DNA from 2 places in the Thioalkalicoccus limnaeus genome. Region 2 is predicted to be linked to the other one. Evidence: predicted binding sites of a transcription regulator. Region 2 holds the regulator's gene; the other holds the start of a gene.
The links. The regulator FNR, encoded in region 2, switches genes on or off when oxygen is low (the NO sensors DNR and NnrR bind a similar motif). The targets are predictions, from matches to a motif close to TTGATNTANATCAA.
Positions count from the first base shown of each region.

Region 1: hcp (hydroxylamine reductase) is a predicted target of FNR. The motif match lies at 2,080-2,093, and genes of this name have one in related genera.

Region 1 is NZ_JBDKXB010000004.1:244,969-248,379, reverse strand. It holds gene ABC977_RS05410 (HvfB family MNIO-type RiPP peptide maturase) at 1-214, opposite strand, end outside; gene ABC977_RS05405 (HvfA family oxazolone/thioamide-modified RiPP metallophore) at 228-485, opposite strand; gene ABC977_RS05400 (FKBP-type peptidyl-prolyl cis-trans isomerase) at 1,137-1,607, shown strand; gene hcp (hydroxylamine reductase) at 2,169-3,411, shown strand, end outside.
Region 2 is NZ_JBDKXB010000001.1:108,398-111,808, forward strand. It holds gene proB (glutamate 5-kinase) at 1-26, shown strand, start outside; gene dnaQ (DNA polymerase III subunit epsilon) at 60-788, shown strand; gene fnr (fumarate/nitrate reduction transcriptional regulator Fnr) at 936-1,694, opposite strand; gene ABC977_RS00485 (sulfur globule family protein) at 2,041-2,439, opposite strand; gene pyrG (CTP synthase) at 2,745-3,411, shown strand, end outside.

The sequences.
Region 1 (3,411 bases), on a different contig from region 2:
TCGACAACGATAAACCGTGACAGACGAATGGATGACGCTCGGTCAACACCCGCAGGCGGTGCGCCTTGCGCCCCCCGACTCCGATCCAATTCTCCGGCGCGACCTCGTAGAACCCGACGATCTCGGGGGGGCGCTCGGCCACGGCGTCGAGAAAGGCCCGCCGCAGGCCGAGACCGGCGCCATGAACCGAGCCGCAGCGGTGGCTCATGGCCATCATCGGGAACCGATCAGGAGGCGCCGCCGCACTTGCCTTCACCGCATTTGCCCTCGCCGCACTTACCCTCGGTGTCCGGGCCGCCGCCGCATTTACCCTCGCCACACTTGCCTTCACCACACTGGCCCTCGGCCAGTTGCACGTAACTCGGTCCGAGCGGCTGCACCGCGAACGGGTTCTCGCCGGCTTGCGCGACGCCAAGAGCACCCAAGCTGCCGACAAGGGCAACGCCAACCAATGCACCAGCCGGAGTCATGGTCTTCTTGGTCATGGTCTTGATCTCCACGAAGTTGAAACTAGGCATCGAAGCGAGAGTCGCCGAGTGCCAGTCGGGCCTCAACTATACCCCACTAAAACACTCAATTACCACAGATGACGCAGGCCCCGGTCGATTTCGAGAGCGAAAAACAACCCTCGGCGGGTTTGCCATCATCTTCAGAGGAGACCGGAGACCCCACGGGATTCTTTCAGCGGCAAACCGGCTGACCGGGAGGTCAGCCTTTCGATATCGGCGGGGGCACCGTATCTCCGAACTCGAGGTCTGACGCCTCACCCTCGCCCGGGCGGCCGCGCAGTTACAAACCGGACCAGGGATTTCACTCCGAAACCTCGCGCTTGGTGGTCGCTCGTCGAATCGATAGACGGACGCTGACCCGGAGCTCTTTCGGGCAAGCCTTGTGTTCCCGTCTCCGCACCTGCACCTTACCGATCTGAGGCACTGATGATCCACGGTCCTCGACGACTCGATTCCTTATGCACCCAATTCGGAGTCAGGCGTATCGCAGACCCTCGAAGATACGCGACGAAAGCCCCAAACACCTTCGGGACGAACCATCAGGGTCGACTGGCCGCGGGGAGACCGCACCCGCATCTGGAGCCGGTCTGGATCCCGTCGAACACTTCGATGACCGGAGAAAGAGTCATGGCAACCGCCAAGCCCGGTGATACGGTCAAAGTCCACTACAGCGGCACCTTGGCCGATGGAACCCACTTCGATTCCTCACGCGACCAAGAACCGCTCGAATTCACCATCGGTCGAGGCACGATGCTGGCGGACTTCGAGGAAGCCATCCTCGGCATGCACGAGGGTGAGCGGAAAACCATCACCATCCCATGCGAGAACGCCTTCGGCGAGCTCGACGGGGCGATGAACTTGACGGTGCCGCGCAACATGATCGATGTGGAGGTCGAATTGCGAGTCGGTACCCGGCTGCGGGCTCAGGGCCCCGAGGGGGAGACCGCAAATTTCACGGTCGTTGCCCTCGACGACGAGAACGTGATCATGGACGGCAACCACCCCCTTGCCGGCCATGACCTGACCTTCGATCTCGAGCTCGTTCGAATCGGGGCATCGACATCGGTGGCCGCACCGCCGTTCCGACGACCCTCCTGATCCTCAGGCTGCTGGTCGGCGACGGATCGTGAATCACGTAAATGTTATCGCGGCGAGCCCACCTATCTCCGTGAAGTGCTCGATCGTGGCCATCGACCTCCTTGTGACGGCCGACATCGTGCAACAACGCGATGTCGGGTGAAGCGCTGCGACCCTGACTTCCCCTCGGAGCTCGAACGACCCGCCGTCGCGCATTCATCGACACTCGGAGCACGCGCTGGAGGGGAGTGCAACCGGAACAGCGGACCACAATGAGCGGGGCGGACGAGTGTACGATCTGGTGGTGATCCCGACCAGAAGGCCGCCTGTCGCACGACTTTCTGACCCAGCGTACGCGGGCGGCGCTCGGTCATTGCCCCGGGCATCCAGACAGCACGGCGCCCAGCCGTCTCAGGAAGCAGAGATGAAACGAGATCCTCGACCCTTGCCCCTCGGCTCCTCCGTCTCACGGCCCCGTGCCGACCCGGACGCCTTGACCCGAATCAAGTCGCTTTGTTGAACAAGCTGGCAGGCTGGTTGCCATCGACGTCCTTCCTCCGACCAACGATGAGCGAGTTTCCGATGAGCATGTTCTGTTTCCAATGCGAAGAGGCATCCAAGGGGTACGGTTGCACCACCACGGGGATCTGCGGCAAGCACTCCAGGACCGCCCACCTCCAGGATCTCCTGGTCCATCTGCTCAAGGGGTTCGCGGTGGTCGCCGAACAGGCCGGCAAGCGCGGCCAGCCCGACAAGGGCGCGGGACGCTTCATCACGGAGGCGCTCTTCCTCACGATCACCAACGCCAATTTCGATGACGCGCGGCTCGAGGCGCGGATCCAGGCCGCAATCGCGCGCCGCGACGAGCTCAAGGCACAGATCGGCTACGCGAGCCATCTGGACGCCGTCAACTGGACCGGCACGCCGGCCGAGTACGACGCCAAGGGCATGGTCGTGGGCGTGCTGGCGCAGGCCGATGAAGACATCCGCTCGCTGCGCGAGTTGCTGATCTACGGGCTCAAGGGCATGGCGGCCTACACCGACCACGCCGCGATCCTCGGCTGCGAAAGGCCCGACATCTACGACTTCATGATCGCGGCGCTGGCCGCCACCACGCGCGACCTGAGCGTCGAGGCGCTGCTCGCGCTGGTGCAAGAGTGCGGTGCCGTCGGCGTCACGGCCATGGCCCTGCTCGACGAGGCCAACACCCGTGCCTACGGCCATCCCGAGATCACCAAGGTCAACATCGGCGTGCGCGGCAACCCGGGGATTCTCATCTCCGGGCACGACCTGAAGGACATCGCAGAGCTGCTCGAGCAGACCCAGGGCACCGGGGTCGATGTCTATACGCACAGCGAGATGCTGCCGGCGCACTACTACCCGGCCTTCAAGAGATATCCGCACTTCGTCGGCAACTACGGCAACGCCTGGTGGCAGCAGGACAAGGAGTTCGCCGCCTTCAACGGCCCCATCCTGATGACCACCAACTGCATCACACCGGTCAAGGACGCCTATCGCGACCGCCTCTTCACGACCGGCCAGGCCGGCTGGCCGGGCGCCCGACACATCGCCGACCGTCCTGCCGGCGGCGCGAAAGATTTCTCGGCGCTGATCGAGCTGGCCAAGACCTGCGCACCACCGACCGAGCTCGAACGCGGCGAGATCGTCGGCGGCTTCGCCCACGCCCAGGTGATGGCCCTGGCCGAGCAGGTCGTCGCGGCCGTCAAGACCGGCGCGATCAAGCGCTTCATTGTCATGGGCGGTTGCGACGGGCGCCACAAGCAGCGCTCCTACTACACCGACGTCGCTCAGGCCCTGCCCCAGG
Region 2 (3,411 bases):
ATCGCGACAACCTGGTTCTGATCTGAGTTGGTCTCATCCCGGCTGCTGAGGGCACCATCGTGCGGCAGATCGTCTTGGACACCGAAACCACCGGCCTCGATCCGGCGGCGGGTCACCGGATCATCGAGATCGGGTGTGTCGAACTGGTCGATCGCCGTCCGACGGGTCGCACCTTCCATCAGTATCTGCAACCGGATCGCGAGATCGAGGCCGGAGCGGTGTCCGTTCACGGCATCACCGATGCCTTTCTGCGCGATAAGCCGCGTTTCGGCGATATCGCCGATGAGCTGCTGGGCTATCTGGAAGGGGCCGAGCTGATCATCCACAACGCCTCGTTCGACCTGGGTTTTCTCGACCACGAGCTTAAACGGTGGCGGGGCGATGCGCGCCCGCTCGCCGAACTGTGCTCGGTGACCGACACGCTGGTCCTCGCGCGAACCCTCCATCCGAGTCAGCGCAACAGCCTGGATGCGCTGTGCAAGCGCTATGGCATCGACAATTCGCACCGGGATCGGCACGGCGCCCTGCTCGACGCGGAGATCCTCGCTGACGTCTATCTCGCGATGACCGGCGGGCAGGTCAGTTTGTTCTTTGGCGGGGCGGGGCAGGAGTCGCCGGTTCAACGGGCGGAGCGTCGCGGTGCCCCGGCGCGGTTACCGGTCGGCCGGCCGAGCTTGCCGGTGGTTCGGGCCAACGATGCGGAACTCGCCGCGCATGATCGACAACTCGCTGCGATCGACAAGGCCAGCGGCGGTCACTGCCTGTGGCGCAGATCGCCGAGGGTCTGATCCTGATTTTCGAACCGCGCAAAGACCTGTTAGGGCGGGGCGCACTGGCCGGCGAGACTCGTCGACCCTCTGCGCTCGTGCGTCGACCCTGTCGCACGGGTTGAGGCCAAAGCCGCACGGATGAACTGGCTTTCCGTGTTCGATGGCTCAAGAGGACCGTTGCTGATTCCCTTCCAGCGGCTGATGGCCGACGATCGATTCCAAGCCGCTGATATCTCGAATCATGACGTGCTTGCGGTCGACGTGCAGCAGGCCTTCGTCCTGAAAGCGGGTGAAGAGACGGCTGACCGTCTCGACGGCGAGGCCGAGGTAATTCCCGATCTCGTGGCGGGACATGCTCAGGTAGAAGTCGTACGGCGACAACCCGCGTTTCTGGAGCCGCCGGGAGAGACTGAGCAAGAAGGCCGCTAGGCGTTCCTCGGCATTGCGTTTGCCGAGCAGCAGCAGCATGTCGGTGTCATGGCCGATCTCCTTGCTCAGCAGGCGAAACATCTGGTGCTGCAGCGACGGGATGCAGCAGGTCAATTCCTCGAGCCGAGCAAAGGGGATCTCGCAGATCGCCGAGGTCTCTAGCACCCGTGCCGAGCAGATGTGGCAGTCCTTTTCGATCGCGTCGAGCCCGATGATCTCGCCGGGCAGGTGGAACCCCAAGACCTGTTCGCCGCCTTCCTCGCTCGGGGAATAGGTCTTTACGGAGCCGGTCTTGACGACGTACAGAGAGCGGAACCGCTCGCCGCTGCGAAACAGATAATCGCCGCGGTGGAGGGGGCGGCTGCGTTTGACGATGCCGTCGAGTCGTTCGACGTCCTCGGGACAGAGCCCCATCGGTAGACACAGGGTAGCGAGGTTGCAGTTCCGGCAGGCGACCCGGATCGTCTCGAATGAAATCACCTTGTGCTGAGTCAAAGCGGCCCCCTCGCGCGTTGTTGGGGGTATTTTGGATCCTTATTTGACCTGGATCAAGCAAATCAAGTCCATGAGCTCAGCATGGTTTGGTCCCACCCGGCTAGCCAACTGGGCGACGGGCAATTAGATCAAAGCGCAACGAACCCGAGGGTCTGGGGGCTCGATGCATCGGGACCTGTCCCGTGGCTGCCCGGGGGGCTTCGATATGAAGCTCGCGCCGCGAGCGGGGAGCCGGGACCGGTGGCTCCGGTTCGCCAGGGTGGGAAAGAGAGCGGGTGGGAATCGCGACCCGGTGGGCTGTGACCGAGGGCTCAGCACCCCGGTCACAGCTCGCGGGGCTCAGTGACTACTTGGCTTCATCCGTTGCCGGGGCCGCAGGCGCCGCGAACGGCGCGCCCCAACCATAGTGCGGGGCACCGCCCCAGCCATAGGGTGCGCCATACCCATAGGGCGCGCCGTAGCCGTAGGGTCCGCCCCAGCCGTAGGGGCCATAGCCATACCAATCGCGGTACCGGTTATAGCCGCGACCCAGGCCGCGGCCTCCGCCGCTGAAGTTCATGTTGAAGTCGCCATAGCCGTCGCCGAACATGTCGTTCCACCAGTCGTTGTAGCCACGGCCATAGCCGGGTCCTCCCCAACCTGGCCCCCAGCCCGGACCGCCCCACCAGGCCTGGGCCGAGGTCATCGAGAAGGTGGCGACCCCGGCGATTGCCGCGATACCCATCACTTTTGCTAACCTTTTCATGATTCTGACTCTCTCCAATTGATATCGTCGTTGAGGGTCTTGTCGTGAGACCGCGACCCGAGCGGCGCGGCGAGTTAGCTCCGCAAGTTGGCGAAACTCCCACGATTATAGGAAGGCCCCTGATGATTGTGAAGGGGGCCAATAGTCTGTATCAATGCTGCGAAAGGGCGTTCGGGAGCGACCGCCCGGGCCTGTGCGAGGTGGCGGCTCGGGCGGCCGAGAGGCGACAGTGGATTGAGGCGTCTCGTCAGATTTGGTAGCTTTACGGGTTACGGGGCTGTCCCATCCTTCGTCCTCCCCCACTTATGGCGACCAAGTTCATCTTCATCACCGGCGGCGTCGTCTCGTCGCTGGGCAAGGGTATTGCGTCGGCCTCGCTGGCCGCCTTGCTGGAGGCGCGCGGGCTGCGCGTGACCCTGATCAAGCTCGACCCCTACATCAACGTCGACCCGGGGACCATGAGCCCGTTCCAGCACGGCGAGGTCTTCGTGACCGACGACGGGGCCGAGACGGATCTGGACCTGGGGCACTATGAGCGGTTCGTGCGCACCCGCATGGGCCGCAACAACAATTTCACGACCGGTCAGATCTACGAGAGCGTGATTCGCAAGGAACGTCGCGGCGACTACCTCGGTCGCACCGTGCAGGTGATCCCGCACATCACCGACGAGATCAAGGCGAGCATCCGGCTCGGTGCCGACGAGGCCGATATCGCGATGGTCGAGATCGGGGGCACGGTCGGCGATATCGAGTCGCTGCCCTTTCTCGAGGCGATCCGCCAGATGCGGGTCGAGGAGGGGCGCGACAACGCCCTGTTCATGCACCTGACGCTGGTGCCCTATATCCGAACCTCCGGGGAGATCAAGACGAAGCCGACCCAGCACTCGGTCAAGGAGCTGCGCTCGATCGGTATCCAGCCCGATATCCTGCTGTGCCGGGCCGAACAACCGATCCCCGAAGCCGAACGCAAGA